Regions from separate parts of the Chryseobacterium turcicum genome, predicted to be linked through region 3. Evidence: riboswitches for the same ligand, from Rfam matches in the RefSeq annotation. Region 3 holds a riboswitch; each other region holds the start of a gene.

Region 1 (5,612 bases), 400 kb from region 3:
TAATACCTGCTATTTTTTAACCGCAAAAGCAACAAAAGATTTTATGACGGAATAAGTTATTCAAAAGCTAACAAAAAATAACGTAAACTTTTATATTTTGGAAACTTTTGAATTTCTATTTTTCAATCATTTCTTTTGATTCTTTTGCGGTTAAAATTATATTTTTAATTTTTTTATCACGTATCAAAACTAATTTTTTACGATTAAAACGTAATCTTCTTCCAGTATTTTATAACCTTGGTCGTACACAAACATGTATTCCGAACCGTTTTTATATACTTTTATGTTGGTGAAATAATTAAAATCAAAACCTAAGCCATCCAATTTTGACTTTGTAATTTTGGTTTTTCCTTCGATATTGATTTCACTCAGAATGCGATAATTTTTACGGAGTTTATTATTTACATTCCGCATCAGATTGCTCGAATCTTTATTCTGATTATTGTTGTAAGCATTTCTGCAAGAGTCGTTACAGAATTTTTTGTCGGACCTTCCGATAATTTTTTCTCCGCATTCAATACATTCCATGATAATTAATTTTTCAAATGATGTTTGTGTTTTTTCTTTAGCAATTTTATAAATCTGCTGTGAGTAGGGTAGCTTCTGTTTTTAGTCATATTGTTAAAAACCAAAGCGACTAAAAGTAAGATAAGACAACCCGACAGAACAGGTGAAAGTACGTACCAATATCCTAATTCAGGAATTTTTCCTGTGGAACTGACTGCAATTAAAGCTGTTGCGCCTCCCGGTGGATGAAGAGTTTTTGTGTATTGCATGGCAACAATAGAAAAAGCAACGGCAAGAGGTGCAGAGATCCAGATAATATCGGGAACAATTTTAAAAACAGTAACTCCGATTAATGCAGAAATAACATGACCTCCAACAAAATTTCTCGGCTGAGCGAGCGGACTTTGAATGGCTCCATAAATCAAAACACAAGAGGCTCCGAATGAACCGATTAAGAAAATATTTTCCTGTTTAAATAAATATTGGGACTGCAGGAAAGCAATCACTCCAATTCCAACAAATGCTCCTAAAAAAGACCAAAAATGTTCTTTATAATCAATAAGAGTTTCTTTATAAATAACATATTTTGAAACTCTGAGCGTTCTTTTGAAAGTTTTTTTCACGATAAATTTATTTGAAGGTGAAAGATACAACATATCCGTTTGTAAGCGGTTGTGATTTAACTGCAAAAGAAACTATAGAATTATTTGGCTTTAAAGAATGCGTGAATTTTAAACGCAATGTTCGCAAGATTAATTTATATAAAATGAAAACATTTTCCGTTCGCAAGGACACTTCGTTCAGCAAAGGTAAATTGCGTTTTTCGCTGAGTGGAACGCCTTTGCGGACGGAAAAATATCCTCAAACAATTTAAAAAAAATCTTTGCGCTCATTGCGTTAAATAAATAATTATGTTTAAATCAATATATAAAATCTCTTTTACAGTTTGAAAACAAAAGATTTTTATTTTCCAAAAAAAAGTCTCACATTTGCGGCATTAATGGGGTGCTGCATATTGCGGCTGAGATGATACCCGGGAAGTTTTTCCACACCTGATTCGGATAATGCCGACGTAGGGATTTTTATAATTTATCATCTCATCATTTAATTTATATAAGTTAATTTGATGCAGGACTTTTTACAACATACCACCTGGCAAGAATGGTTGGGTGTCTTCTTCTCAGTATTTCAGGTTTTATTAGCCCGAAAAAACAATTCAAACAATTATCTTTTTGGGATTGCCGGAATTTCACTTTCGCTTTATGTAATGTTTTATGCAAAGCTTTATGCAGAATTTACTTTAAATCTTTACTATTTGGTAATGAGTATCTACGGATTACTTTATTGGAAGTTTGGAAAAAGAAAATCTGAAACCGTTATTTCCGAAACGACGAATCAGGAAAAATTAATCACTGCAGGAATTGTGGTTGGAACTTTCAGTCTTTTCTGGGTTTTTCTTACCCATTTTACCGATTCTGATGTTCCGATTTTGGATTCCTTAGTGAGTGCTTTTGCTTGGGCAGGAATGTGGTTGATGGCTCGAAGAAAAATTGAAAACTGGATTTTACTGAATATGAGCAACATTATTGCAATTCCGTTGTTGATTCATAAAGGTCTTTATTTGTACGCAGCTTTGACGGTTTTCTTATTTATCGTTGCTATTTCAGGGTATTTGGAATGGCGGAAAAATATTAAATCTAAATTGGTTTCTGTAACTTAATCAGGTTGATGTTTAATTTTTTAACGCAAAGTTTTAATTTTATTAGCGTGGTTTTTTAAGGAGCAAAGATGGTGACAAGTCGCTTGATGAAGCTTGAAAACGGGGAGCTTAAAATTAATTTTATGAATGTCCGTAATTAATAACAACTTAATTTTTAAAAGTTTGTTTATCATTTCGCAGAATCTAAACTGATTTGTTTTCAGTGTGTTGAGATTCCTCTGGAATGACAAAACGACTGCTGATTTTAGCGTTATGCTTAAAGGCTGACATTCACTTAATTTAAATTCTGTATGATTGGCTTCTGATTTTTTTCAATCAGTTTTTTTAATTCTCGCAGATTGTACAGATTTAGCAGATTAAAAACAGCAGAAATTAATCTGCTAAATCAGCAAAATCTGCGAGATGAATTATTTTCATTTAAATTTAAACAAACTCTAAGAGTTTTAAAATATGTTTACACCTCAAGAATTAAGAGAAAAAATGCATGGAGCCTCTGAAGTTCCACATGAGATTATTAATCAAATTCATCAGAAAAGATTGCTTCAGATTTGGGTTCCTAAACTATATGGCGGATTGGGGTTGCGTTTAAATCAAGGGTTGAAAATTCTTTTTGATTGGTCAAAAATAGATGGGAGTTTAGGCTGGATGTTCACTTTATGTGCGGGAGCCAATTTTTTCTCCAGAAACTTAAAACCTAAACTCGCAAAAGAGCTTTTTGCGGATGCTAAAACCTGTTTCGGAGGAAGCGGAATGATTGGTGGAACTGCAGAAAAACAAACCGACGGAACTTTTTTGATTAACGGACTTTGGCATTTTGCAACTGGTGCCCCGCATTTAAGTCATTTTACGCTGAATGCAAAACTGACGGAAAACGGAAATTCTTTATTGGATGAATCGGGTTCTGAATTGATTAGGTCATTTGTTATTTCTAAAAATCAAGCTGAAATAATTCCGAACTGGAAATCGATGGGAATGAGAGCAACCGGAACGTATTCTTTCAAGGTTGAAAATGTGAAGGTTTCTAAAGACTACAGTTTTATTTATGATGAGTTTTTTACGGATGATGTTTTAGATAAAATTCCATTTAGAATTTTTGCAGATTTAACGCTGTTGGTTAATTATCTTGGGATGGCTTCTCATTTTGCCGAAGAAGCGATTGTCATTCGTCCCCATCTTGATTTGAATTTATTTAATAGTAGAATAGCGAAAGCGATGGAAAAAGTAATTGAGTTTGCTGATGAAATCGAATTTTTATTAACTCATTCTCAACTTATTATTTCTGAAAAACAATTTGAAATTCATGAGTATTCTTCAGATGTAGTTGAAAGTTTATCGCATCAGATTCTGGAGATGTATTTTCATTTGGGACTTAAAGCAACTCATACAGATTCTGCGATTTACCAAGTTTTTTGTGATTATTTTACTGCGACCCAGCATTCTAATTTTAGAAAAGAATTGAAGGAAGACTATCATCATACCATCAAAAGAATATAAATTTACATCGCTAAAATTATAGCTTCCGGATACGAGAATATTATTTGCAGGTGTACCAATGTAGAATTCAGACCGAAAAATGTAACTCTACATCTTTAGTACATCGCAAAAACTTAAAATCTCTTTTTAACCGCAAAAGCATCAAAAGAAATGATTGAAAAAAGAGAAGTTCAAAAGTTTACAAAATGTTTTTTAAGCTTTATCACTTGTTTTGTTAGCTTTTGGATGACTTATCCATTATAAAATCTTTTGTCACTTTTGCGGTTAAAAAAAATGTCATGTACTAAAATTGTTGTAATATAATTGATTTCGCCCCTTCAGTGCTTCTATATACGATATCGTGTTTTTTATCATTGGGTTTCACGCAATGCTTTAGTAAAACGTCCTTTCAGGACTTTGAATTTTTGAAGTACTATTGTTCTTACTCAGAGTCTAAAAAAAACAAAATTTCTTTTAAATATCAATGATTTCAATGATTGAATATTATTTTACATCAGAAGAATATAAAGTTGCAACGCTCGAATGTAAAGTTACAACGCAAGAATGTAAAGTTGCAACGCTCGAATGTAAAGTTGCAACGCTCGAATGTAAAGTTGCAACGCAAGAATGTAAAGTTGCAACGCTCGAATGTAAAGTTACAACGCAAGAATGTAAAGTTGCAATGCTCGAATATAGAGTTACAACGCTTCATTATAAAGTTACATCGCAAGAATATAAAATTACATCGTTCCAATGTAGAATCTCGGAGGTAAAATATTAATATGAATGTCCGTAATTAATAATAACTTAATTTTTAACAGCTTGTTTGTCATTCTGTAGAAATCTAAACTAGTTCATTTTCAATGTGTTGAGATTCCTGCGGAATGACAAAACGACTGCTGATTTTAGCGTTATGCTTAAAGACGGATATTCACAATATTAATAAACTTTTTTAAATGTTCGATTGAGATTTGAGAATATTGAAAAATGATTTTATACTTTGAATTTTTCTTGTATTTAAAATGAACATTTAAAGAAAAATTCTGTGAAATGTAGGGCAAACTTTAATAGTCAACATAAATTTGCTCTAAATTTGACATCATAAAAAGAAAGCCGTCGATTTGTTCTTTTGTTGGTTTTTTAGAGTATTGCTTTTTTATTTCGGCAATTTTGCTTTTAGTTTTTGCGAATGATAATTCTATTTTTTCGCTCTCTGTATTGCTTTTAATATAGTCTTCATAGGCTATTTTATAGTCTTTAGTTTTTTGAAATTCTTCGAATTGCTTTATTTTAAACTTCATGTAATCTTTGTTTTGCAGCTCTTTCTTTTTTTCTAAATGGTCATTTTTAACCGTGAGGAGGAGGTAGCTTTTGTAGTAACTTGAAAACCCGAAATTATCAGAATCGATAAAATCTCCGGTTGGAACTGTGAGAATTCCGGAGTAATTTAGCTTTACCGTTTTATTATCTGTAAAAATTTTGTTGTATACGGAAATCAATAAACCCGAATTAGAATCGTCGATTTTAAGGTCAGTGAGAAAAAGTTCATTATTTATGATTTCAAAATAGGCAACATATCCGCGCCAGTTTGCTGTAGAAGTTGTAAAATAGGTTTCTCCTTTTTCATCTTTTTTAATGAATTTTTCTCCGAAAATGGGATGATTTTCAGGATGTTCTTGAAAATATTTTTCTAAAGGGTCATTTAATAAATCATACTCTTTTCCATCAATTTTAATGAAATTGGGTTCTTGTCCGGTAGCAAAAAATTTTAGAGAAATAAATAGGAGTATGAATAATAATTTGAATTTCATTTATTTAGGTTTTGGGTAATTATTCTTTTGTTTTCTAAATAGGGATAGCTCAAAATATGGCTGGTTTCAAAATATCGGTACCATTTCCAAAACTTCCAAAC
Region 2 (5,612 bases), 1.1 Mb from region 3:
TCGCCATATCCTTTTTTAGAAATACTCGGAAAAACCGGACTTATAAAAGCATATTCCCATTCTTCATTCAATTCATTAAAAGCTTCAATATCATGAACGGAAGTTGAAATTATTTTATCTGTAAAAGATTTATACAAATTATTTAGTCTGTCAATTTCTCTAAAATGAAATCTCGAAATATTAAAAATTTCTGCCAAATCATAATGACTGTGTAAAACCAACTGAGAATGAAACTTCGAATCTATTTTCTGAATAAAATTCGTCATTTCATCTTCATTAATAAATGGTTTTCTCAAGTGAAGCAAATCCAAACCTTCCTGAAACAGTTTATTGATAATCTCTGTTTCATTTTCAACTAATTCTTCAGGAGTAATTACAATAATCATATATAAATTTCTTTACCTTTTTCGATGAATTCCTGAGATTTGCCAAACATTCCTTTTTCTGCAGATTCACGGATTTCCTGTGTAATTTTCATTGAACAGAATTTTGGTCCACACATCGAACAGAAATGCGCAACTTTTGCTCCATCTGCAGGAAGCGTTTCATCATGATAAGATCTTGCGGTATCCGGATCCAATGAAAGATTAAACTGATCTTCCCATCGGAATTCAAATCTTGCCTTACTCAAAGCGTTGTCTCTGTATTGTGAGCCGGGATGGCCTTTCGCCAAATCTGCTGCATGAGCCGCTAATTTATAAGTAATCACTCCAACTTTTACATCATCTTTATTGGGAAGCCCTAAATGTTCTTTCGGAGTCACATAACACAACATCGCACAACCGAACCAGCCAATCATCGCCGCTCCAATTCCGGAAGTAATGTGGTCGTAACCTGGTGCAATATCGGTCGTTAAAGGACCTAAAGTATAAAACGGCGCTTCATCACACACTTCCAATTGCTTATCCATGTTTTCTTTAATCATATGCATCGGAACGTGACCAGGACCTTCTACCATTACCTGAACATTATGTTTCCAGGCAATTTTTGTCAATTCACCTAAAGTTTCCAATTCTGCAAACTGAGCTTCATCATTCGCATCAGCAATAGAACCCGGACGAAGACCGTCGCCTAAAGAAAAAGCAACGTCATATTTTTTCATAATTTCGCAGATTTCTTCAAAATGAGTGTACAAAAAGTTTTCTTTATGATGAAAAAGACACCATTTTGCCATAATAGAACCACCTCTCGAGACAATTCCCGTCACACGTTTTGCGGTTAGATGAATATACCTCAACAAAACTCCGGCGTGAATCGTGAAATATGAAACCCCTTGTTCTGCCTGTTCAATCAAAGTATCTTTAAAAATCTCCCAAGTTAAATCTTCGGCAACTCCTTTCACTTTTTCCAAAGCCTGATAAATGGGGACTGTACCAATCGGAACCGGGCTGTTTCTGATGATCCATTCACGGGTTTCATGAATGTTTTTTCCGGTTGACAAATCCATAATCGTGTCGGCTCCCCATCTGCAAGCCCAAACAGCTTTCTCAACTTCTTCTTCGATGCTCGATGAAACCGCACTATTTCCGATATTGGCATTGATTTTAACTAAAAAATTTCGTCCGATAATCATCGGTTCGCTTTCGGGGTGATTGATATTATTGGGAATAATTGCTCTTCCCGCCGCAATTTCGTCTCTTACAAATTCGGGAGTGATTTTAGTTTTAGGCGTTTTAGCTCCGAAACTATTTCCCTGATGTTGAAAAGCCATGTCTTTTGAAACAGTATCTAATTGCTCGATTCTTTGGTTTTCTCTAATGGCAATATATTCCATTTCGGCGGTGATAATCCCCTGTTTGGCATAATACAATTGCGTAACCTCTTTCCCTTCTTTAGAAACTTTCGGTTGGTGATTATACGAAAAACGCAGTTCATTTAATTTTGAATTGGCAAGACGAGCTTTTCCGTATTCTGAAGTAATTCCATCTAAAACATCTACATCATTTCTATCCAAAATCCACTGTTCTCTGATTCTTGGAAGTCCTTTTTCAATATCGATTTCAGAATTTTCGTCGGTGTAAAGTCCTGATGTATCGTAGACTGTAACTGGTGGATTGTGTTCTAAAGTTCCGTTCGTAAGTTTTGTCGGACTTAAATGTATTTCGCGCATCGCTACATTAATTGGGTGAATTTTCCCTTCAACATAGACTTTTTTTGAGTTCGGAAACGGCGAACGTGTGATTTTATGAGCCATAAAAATATTTTTTAACCGCCTTGTGTAGCAGTGATAATTAAAATTGAATCTTTGTTGTTGAGAATAGTTTCCGCCCAGAATGACTGCGGAATTATGCGATTGTTGAGCGCTACGGCAATACCTTTTTTCTTTTCAGGTAATTCCATAGCGATAAGTGCTTCCAGCGTTTTGGGAAGTACATCAAAATTTCTTAGTGTGTGATTGATTGTGAGCTCCATTCCTAAATTTTTAAATACACTTTAGGAATGCCCATCATTGTACAATAGAATGTACAGCAAAGTCATCTCACTTTTTCCTACGCTAGTATGATCTAGAAATCAGGTTCAAAGGGTAAAGTCTCAGCCTGTTTTGTCAACAGACACCCCTAAAGTTCGGAGCGAAGGTAATTATTTTTTTGAAATGTGCAAAATTTTTTGAAAAAGATGGAAGTTGGATGATGGAGGCTGGAAGTTTTAAATATTTGAAAATATTGTTTTTTTTATCTCGTTGATTTTAGAGATTACGCAGATGTCTTTTTATTTTATATTGGAAAGATTCGAGTTGAAATCCTTATAAAATGACAAATTTTGTACTTGATTTTCAGATATTTAAACAAATCACTTCCAATCTAGCCCCGATTGCAACGGCATCCTTTTGGGTTGCGGCGGAGCGAAGCGGAGGCGTAACCCAAAAGATAGAGTGAAAAGCGGGAAAAAGCTCTTAAAAAGTGGAAAAGTAAAACTGAACTTTACATTTGTAAGAAAATAAAAATGGAAATCAGATTGTCTCTAATTTCCATTTTATAACTTATTTTTATTTAATATTTATTCTTCGCAAGCTCTCCAAATCGCATCATTCTGCGGAACCGGAGCTACAATCGTTACCGGTTCTTTTGTAACCGGATGAATAAACTGAAGTTTTCTTGCATGAAGATTGATACCTCCATCAGGATTTGAACGGGGTGCACCGTATTTTAAGTCACCTTTAATCGGAATTCCAGTTTTTGATAACTGTGCTCTGATTTGATGATGTCTTCCGGTTTCCAAATCAATTTCCAAAAGAAGATAATTATCTAAAGTTTTGATAACATTGTAGGTAAGAATTGCCTCTTTTGCACCTTCAGTCACTTTTGTAAAGACAATCGCTTTATTATTTTTTTCGTTCTTCTGCAAATAATGAACTAATTTTTGAGTTTGAGGAATCATTTCTTTCGCTACAACTGCCCAATACGTCTTCTCAATTTCTCGGTTTTTAACCATCTGAGTCAATCTCGAAAGTGCTTTTGAGGTTTTAGCATAAATTACTAAACCAGAAGTTGGTCGGTCGATACGATGTACCAAGCCTAAAAACACATTTCCGGGTTTATTATCTCTTTTTTTTATAAAGTTTTTAATTAAATCCAGCAAAGGTTCATCACCTGTTTTGTCGCCCTGCACAAGCTGACCGACTTTTTTGTTGATGACTAAGAGATGGTTGTCTTCAAAAACAATCTGTTCTTCCATATTCAAATTAACGGTTCTGTGACCTGCTTATAAAAGAAATCACCACTCCTCCTAAAAGGCCGATTGTTTTTATTACGTTAAGGCTTGAATCAATGGGTAAAAATGCTCCGATAACACACAAACCAGCTGCTGCATACATAGGATAAACAAATTTAGGATTGGTCAATGTCAACATTCTTCCCTGAACAACAAAGCTTATTCCTATTAAAATATAAAATAACCTTGCCGATAGAAAATAATTAATATTATCTGGGAAAAGTTTAAACCATCCTACTGCTAAACAAATAATTGCTAAAATAGAGATGACACCTTGTACTGCTTGTAAATTATTTTTCATTAATAGCTTTCATTTTGGTTAGGAAAATCAGAACCTTTCACGTCTTTCACGTATTGAGAAACGGCTCCTGTAATTTCTGTGTATAAATCGAGGTATCTTCTTAAGAATTTTGGAGAGAAACCTTTATTCATTCCCACCATATCATGATATACCAAAACCTGCCCGTCACAATGAGGCCCTGCTCCGATTCCGATTGTTGGAATTGAGATACTTTCAGTTACTCTTTTAGCTAAATCTGCTGGAATTTTTTCAAGAACAACTCCAAAACAGCCTAATTCTTCAAGCAATTTTGCATCGTTGATTAGTTTTTCAGCTTCAGCTTCTTCTTTAGCTCTTACTTTATAGGTTCCAAACTGATAAATAGACTGCGGCGTTAATCCCAAATGTCCCATAATAGGAATTCCGGCATTGATGATTTTTTTAATCGATTTTGAAATCTCTTTTCCCCCTTCAATTTTAATTGCGTGAGCACCACCTTCTTTCATCATTCTAACAGCAGATTCTAAGGCGATATCAGGGTTACTTTGATACGTTCCGAAAGGAAGATCTGCAATTACCAATGCTCTCTCTACTCCTCTTACCACACTTTGAGTATGATAAATCATTTGATCTAACGTAATGGGAAGTGTTGTTTCAAAACCCGCCATTACATTCGCCGCAGAATCACCGATAAGAATGGTATCTACACCACCGGCGTCAACCATTTTTGCGGTTGTAAAATCGTAAGCGGTAAGCATTGTTATTTTCTCCTTATCGAATTTCATTTTTCGTAAGGTTTCAGTAGTAACTCTTTTAATTTCGGAATGAACAGACATAATATATATGATTGTTTAAAGTTAAAAAGTCGGCTTTCGCCGACTTAGATATTTTGATTTTATAAAACTACGTGTCCTAGTTTCATTAATTTATCGTGGTTGAGAATTTTAATGTTTCTACCGTCTACTTCAATGAGACTGTCACCTTTAAATTCTGAAATCAATCGAATAGCACTTTCGGTAGCCGTTCCGATGATGTTTGCAATCTCTTCTCTCGTTAAAGAAATTTTGATAAAACCCTCAGGATCAGTTCCTAATTTTTGTTCTAAAAGAATAAGAATTTCCGCAAGTCTTTCTCTTACAGTTTTTTGAGCAAGAAATGTAATGGTATTAGAAGACTCTCCCAATTCGTAAGCTATTTTTTGTAGCATTACAAAAGATAATTGCGAATCTACTTCTAGCAAATACATAAAAATTTCTGCAGGTAAAAAAGTAGCTTCAATATCAGTCATCGCCTCAGCTTTAGCCTGAAAATTTTCTCCGCAAAGCAAAGATCTGTACCCAATGATATCTCCTTCTTTAATAAATCTTAAAATTTGATCTTTACCAAAAGCTCCTGATTTTGAAAGCTTCGCTGCTCCTTTTTCCAAAAAATACACTCCTCTTGGTGTTTCTCCATCCTCAAAAATAATATCGTTCTTCTGAAAACTCAAGCTTTTTTTAGCTTTAAAATATTTTTCAAAATCTGCGCTGTTTAGCCTTTCCTTAAACGATTTATCATTAAAAACTCTTGCAAATCTATCCTCAATAGCAATTTGTTGTTCCTGCGACATTTTTTATGACAT
Region 3 (5,612 bases):
CCCACAATTTATCATCAATAATAATGGAAATACTGAAACTTGATGAAGCTCCCGAGTTTTTTACATATTGACCATGAATGGGCGACATCGCTCTGGAAGAAGAAAAAGTAAGATCGATATTGGTTTCTGTACGACTCAAAACACGAACAGGCTCTGAATAGACATCAGAAAAAATTCTTTTTCTTTTCTTTTTGTACAATTCACGTGCTTGTCTCGGAATATCATGTTCGGGATAATGAAGCCCTAAATAACTGTCAAAATGATCGTTGGTTTTTTCGGCAATCACCTTTCCTGAGCCATCACTCATAAATTTGTAGACCATAATACGGTCATAATTGATGATATTGAAAATGGTATTCAAAAGCTGATTCCAAATCTCCTGATCATTATCTACAATATAGAAATTATCATATTTATTGGTAATCCGCTTCTGATGATTTTCAGTAACCTCTTCAAATTCTAAAAAAATATAATCATTGGCACGAAAAACAGAAAAATGATATTGTTTTTCGTTTAAAAAAATTTTGTCGAAATAAGTTTCGTTATCTTTTCTCAATAGAAAACCGTCGTCTTTGAAGATTTCAGAATCTATTACCTGCTGAAAAACATCAGGAAATTGGGAAAGTTTTTTCCCGAAAAGTCCTTCGGAATTTTCAATTTTAAAAATCTCGGTAATATTTTCACTGAAAAAAGTAATGGTAAGAGAAGCTATGTCTATGCCAATCAAGTATCCAAAACTTTGTATGTGGCCCGGAACATGAATGGGCTCATCATGACATTCTACAAAATTCATAGTATCTAATAAGTAATCAAAGATACTGATTTAAATACGCAAATTGAAAGATGTGGTATGCAATATTGATTTCGTATTTATAATTAACAAAAATTATGACAAATTAAAACAAAATACAATATCCAATTAAAAAAAACCAAAATTACTTAAGATAATTTTGGTTTTTTTTAATTAATTCCGAGATTCAATTTCCAATGTTAAATTGTGGAGTTATCTTATTTAATTCCCTTTATTTCAGCCTGTAAACCGTCAGTTATTATAATATAAAAATGTCTTTTATTTAAAGAATCCAAAGCTTCAATTTTTGAAACATTGTTTTTAAAACTTTCTCTTAGACTTCTTTATCAAAGTAAAGCATATAAAATTTTCCTTTATCATCCTGCCCTTGTTCCAGCATTTTTCGGTCACCGTGAATGTAAATATGGAAATTTTTATCCAATTTAATAATACTTTTAAAATGGCGCTGCGTCTTTTTTACCGCCGCTTCACTGATTGGGAATTCTTCAGCAATGTTGATCTGCATTTCTTGCTCGTAATCGGTTTTAAAATTATTAAAACTTTCAATCACATGCTCGTCTTTCAGTACCTCAGCGGCAAATTCATCCAGCTTAAACTCTTCTTTTTCTTTAAAGAAATTAATCGATTGGTTTAAAAAATCTGCCTGATCTGCTTTTGAAACTTCGAATTCTTGAGGAAGCTGCTTTACGATAAAATCTTTGTAAACCATCAGAGCTTCCTGCGTGTGGAAATACTCATCATCACGCTGTTTTACTTTTAAGAAATCTTCGAACCAGTAATACATATCTCCGTTTTTGTTGTTATCAACCACGGAAAGTACATAGCCACTTTCTTTATTGTTATTGTAAATTAAGGCTGCTTTATCAATTTTTGAAAGACTGATTCCTTGGTCTTTTTCAATTTCGAAAGATTCGTTTTTAGGGAATATCTTTAAGAAAGAATCTCTTTTTTCGGTTTTAAAAATCCCGATTTTATCTACTCTTTCTTCGCTTTCTCTTTCGTCTTCAAAGAAAACAATGAATAACTCTCCACCTTGAACGCGTGGATTTTCTGCAGCTTCGAAAAGATGTTTAGCAATATTTTCTGCTTCCCAAAGGAACTTGGCTTTATCATCAAAAATCTCAGACACCGAACTGAAAACCGGATTGTTTACCAAATAAGAATCGCTGTAGAATTGATAGGTTTCTTCAGTTTTAAAAGAGCCTAAAAAGTAATTTTCTAGCATCTCTACTGTACCTTCATCCAACTGAAGCTCTTCCTGTGAAAGTATAAGTGATTCTCCGTTGATTTTATTTCCTACTCTGTGGACTACAATTTTTGTAAACATCGATGATTTTTTATGGATTGCAAATATATTTAATCTGAAAGTTAAAACGGAATAAATATCTCTTTTCTTTGAATCTGAAAATTAAAAATTTGAATATCCTACTTGTCACATTATGCTAAATTTTAATGCTAAAGGTTTGAAAATACATTTGACTTCGTTGAATTTATGATTTAATTCAGTTAAGAAAAGTATGACATCTTTCAGTTATGGCAGATAAAAAGCACTCTTATTCAAATTTTGGCAGAATCTTTCATTACATTATTTAAATGGTTTATTACATAATCGTAAAAACTGAGTATTACTATTAGCATTAATAATCAACGAATTATAATTTTAATCACTAAACAAAGATTTATAATATGTGCGAAAGTTGCCATTAATAAAAGATTTCTCAAAGGGTAAGAAATTAAAACAAAATTCACATAAGAAACAGTTTTTTAATATTACAATCAAGAACTTGGTACAGTTTTGGCTAATACAAGAATGTTTTGAAAAAATATTTAAAATGAAGAATATTGACAAGAAAGTAATTAATGAAAATGGGGCAATTGAACATTTAAAAGTATTCTATCCTTCGTTACAAAAGGAAATCGTGCAACTTTCAGCACAAGATAACTTTGCAGGAATTATTCAGACAACAGTAGATCACCTGAAAAACCTGTTACAGGAATCGAAAATCAACATTGTGAATCACAACATCAAAATGATGGGCTGGATTTACAGGAATGGAACGCAAAACGTAAAACAGATTATCGAAAATCTTTTTGTAAGGTCTTTCAAGAGTTTTAAAAAGCAAACCGACACTCATCAATGGGATATTTTATATCAATATATGCCGGTAAGTTTTCAAAAAATCTATGTGAAACAAGCAAAAATGGACGAAATCTTATTCAAAAGACACTAAATCAATATTATATACATTACGAAAAAATCCCGGAGCAATTGCGCTTCGGGATTTTCTTTTTATATGAAAAAGACTATTATTTATTGAATAAAATCTTTTTCACGCAAAGATTTTAATTTTTAGGCTTATTGTATTAAACTTTTTATTTAACCACAAAAGGCACAAAAGATTTAGATATTTCTATTAAAGCTTATTTTTAAAATGAAAAAAGAACACATAAGTTCAAAAAAATCTTTGATTTTTAATTCTTTGAGAGCTTTGAATATCTAATACTATACATTTCGACTTTCTTTTGCCCTTTTTGCGGTTAAACAAAAATTAGTTTAAACAGCTTTATTATTATAAAACCACTTTGAAACAACTGTTTTAGAGTGGTTTATTTTTATGAAAGCTTCATTTTTTGAAGACATCAGTATCCTTTAATTTACAAATCAATATTTTTCAATACTTTTGTGTTACGCTTTAGGGGTATTCTGAAAAGAATTGAGAGAGTCCCTTTGAACCTGATACGGCTTACACCGACGTAGGGAAAAGCAATATGTCATATTCTAAAATTATGACTGTTGTACCGGATTTTATCCTAAAGCTTTTATTGATAAAAATTTTAGAATGGAAAACAATCTTTGGCACAACATACTTCGAGTACGAAACACTTCTCCTCTCGTTCACAGTATCACCAATTATGTTGTAATGAACAACACGGCTAATGCAGTTCTGGCAATCGGCGCATCACCAATAATGGCTCATGCAAAATCTGAAGTAGAAGAAATGGTAAATATTTCACACGCATTAGTCATCAATATTGGTACACTTGATGAATATTGGGAAGAGACCATGCTTATCGCAATAAAAAAAGCAAACGAACTCAATAAACCTTGGATATTAGACCCTGTAGGAGCTGGAGCAACATCTTATCGTGATTCTGTATTAAGTAAGATAATCTCTTTAAACCCTACCGTAATTAGAGGAAATGCCTCTGAAATTATCGCTCTTTCAAAAACCACTAAAACAATTACAAAAGGAGTAGACAGTACAGCCCAAAGCAATGAAGCTGTAGAAGCAGCCAAAATATTGGTACAAAATCACAAATCAATAGTCTGTATTTCTGGTGAAACCGATATTATCATCAGTGAAAATCAAGAAATACACTTAAAAAACGGGCATCCTATGATGACTAAAGTTACCGGATTGGGTTGTACAGCAACTGCGCTGATTGGTGCTTTTATCGGAGTTATAGAAAACAAAACCGAAGCTGTCGTTTCTGCAATGAGTTTATTGGGCGTAGCAGGAGAAATAGCCGCGAAACAAAGTACAGGCCCAGGAAGTTTACAACTTAATATCATTGATAAACTCTACAATATTACCGAAGAAGAGTTTTCTACCTATTTAAAACTGATAAAACAATGATTAAGAAAACATCATTTCCTTATCAGCTGTATTTAGTGATTTCTGAAAAAGATTGCTTGGGAAAAGATTTTCTTAAAGTTGCAGAACAATCGATTTTGGGTGGTGTAGATATTATTCAGCTGCGTGAAAAAAATACCTCAACAGAAGATTTTCTTAGAAAAGCAATAGCTTTAAAAGAGATTACTGATAAATATAATATTCCGCTTATTATTAATGACCATTTTGAGATTGCCGAAAAAATAGGTTCATTTGGAATTCATGTGGGAAATAATGATAAAGCACCCTCAATTCTCAGAAATGAATTATTTTTTAAAGATAAAATGATTGGATATTCCATCGAATATTTGAGCCAACTCGAAAGTGTAAATACAGAAATATCAGATTATCTGGGAATCAGTCCGATATTTAGTACAGACACCAAAAAAGATACAGTAACAGAATGGGGATTGGAAGGTTTATCTAAAATAAGGTCTCTTACCGATAAACCTCTTGTCGCTATCGGAAATATCAATTTCTCAAACGCAGCCGCAATTATAAAAGCCGGAGCAGATGCATTAGCAATTGTATCAGCAATCTGTAGTGCAGAAAATCCCGAAAAAGCAGCTTACGAAATTAAAAATGAAATAGTAAAATGAAAAAATATACTTACCCCACTGTCCTTACGATTGCAGGTTTTGATGGCAGCGGCGGCGCAGGAATACAAGCCGACATCAAGACATTCTCAGCGTTGGGATGTTATGCAACCTCAGTACTTACTGCGCTTCCGGTTCAAAATACGATGGGAGTACAAAAAATATATCCCATTTCTATGGGAGCTGTTGCCGCTCAAATCGAAGCGGTATTGGATGATATTTTTCCTGATGCCATTAAAATAGGAATGGTACATACTCCTCAATTGGTTGAAACCATTGTAAATACTTTAGCTAAATATCCCAAAACTCCAATTGTGTTCGACCCGGTTATGGTTGCGACAAGCGGACACCGACTGATTGAAGAGGAAACCATTCAAACAATCGTTGAAAAATTATTTCCCATCGCGGATATTATTACCCCAAACATGGATGAAGCATCAATATTGGCAAAAATGGAAGTAAAAACTTTAGAAGACATGCAGATTGCTGGAGAAAAGATTTTAAAATCAGGTTGCAAAAATATTCTTCTTA

What was found. A riboswitch is a leader RNA that binds a small molecule or an ion and turns the genes downstream of it on or off. The one in region 3 is predicted to bind thiamine pyrophosphate.
Region 1: another riboswitch for thiamine pyrophosphate. It lies ahead of pnuC (nicotinamide riboside transporter PnuC); the one in region 3 lies ahead of thiM (hydroxyethylthiazole kinase).
Region 2: another riboswitch for thiamine pyrophosphate. It lies ahead of thiS (sulfur carrier protein ThiS); the one in region 3 lies ahead of thiM (hydroxyethylthiazole kinase).

Annotation. Positions count from the first base shown of each region.
Region 1 covers NZ_JAJNAY010000001.1:1,936,495-1,942,106, forward strand. The annotation lists gene LO744_RS08760 (DUF2116 family Zn-ribbon domain-containing protein) at 190-531, opposite strand; gene LO744_RS08765 (HPP family protein) at 534-1,130, opposite strand; gene LO744_RS08770 (hypothetical protein) at 1,148-1,381, shown strand; TPP riboswitch at 1,499-1,603, shown strand; gene pnuC (nicotinamide riboside transporter PnuC) at 1,631-2,227, shown strand; gene LO744_RS08780 (acyl-CoA dehydrogenase family protein) at 2,678-3,721, shown strand; gene LO744_RS08785 (hypothetical protein) at 4,185-4,481, shown strand; gene LO744_RS08790 (hypothetical protein) at 4,765-5,511, opposite strand.
Region 2 covers NZ_JAJNAY010000001.1:451,016-456,627, reverse strand. The annotation lists gene LO744_RS02245 (thiamine phosphate synthase) at 1-386, opposite strand, end outside; gene thiC (phosphomethylpyrimidine synthase ThiC) at 383-2,194, opposite strand; gene thiS (sulfur carrier protein ThiS) at 2,206-2,412, opposite strand; TPP riboswitch at 2,470-2,570, opposite strand; gene LO744_RS02230 (RluA family pseudouridine synthase) at 2,998-3,675, opposite strand; gene LO744_RS02225 (hypothetical protein) at 3,683-4,012, opposite strand; gene panB (3-methyl-2-oxobutanoate hydroxymethyltransferase) at 4,012-4,827, opposite strand; gene LO744_RS02215 (Crp/Fnr family transcriptional regulator) at 4,887-5,600, opposite strand.
Region 3 covers NZ_JAJNAY010000001.1:1,538,555-1,544,166, reverse strand. The annotation lists gene LO744_RS07010 (ATP-binding protein) at 1-793, opposite strand, end outside; gene LO744_RS07005 (nucleoid-associated protein) at 1,125-2,138, opposite strand; gene LO744_RS07000 (DUF7674 family protein) at 2,644-3,042, shown strand; TPP riboswitch at 3,497-3,589, shown strand; gene thiM (hydroxyethylthiazole kinase) at 3,652-4,449, shown strand; gene thiE (thiamine phosphate synthase) at 4,446-5,084, shown strand; gene thiD (bifunctional hydroxymethylpyrimidine kinase/phosphomethylpyrimidine kinase) at 5,081-5,612, shown strand, end outside.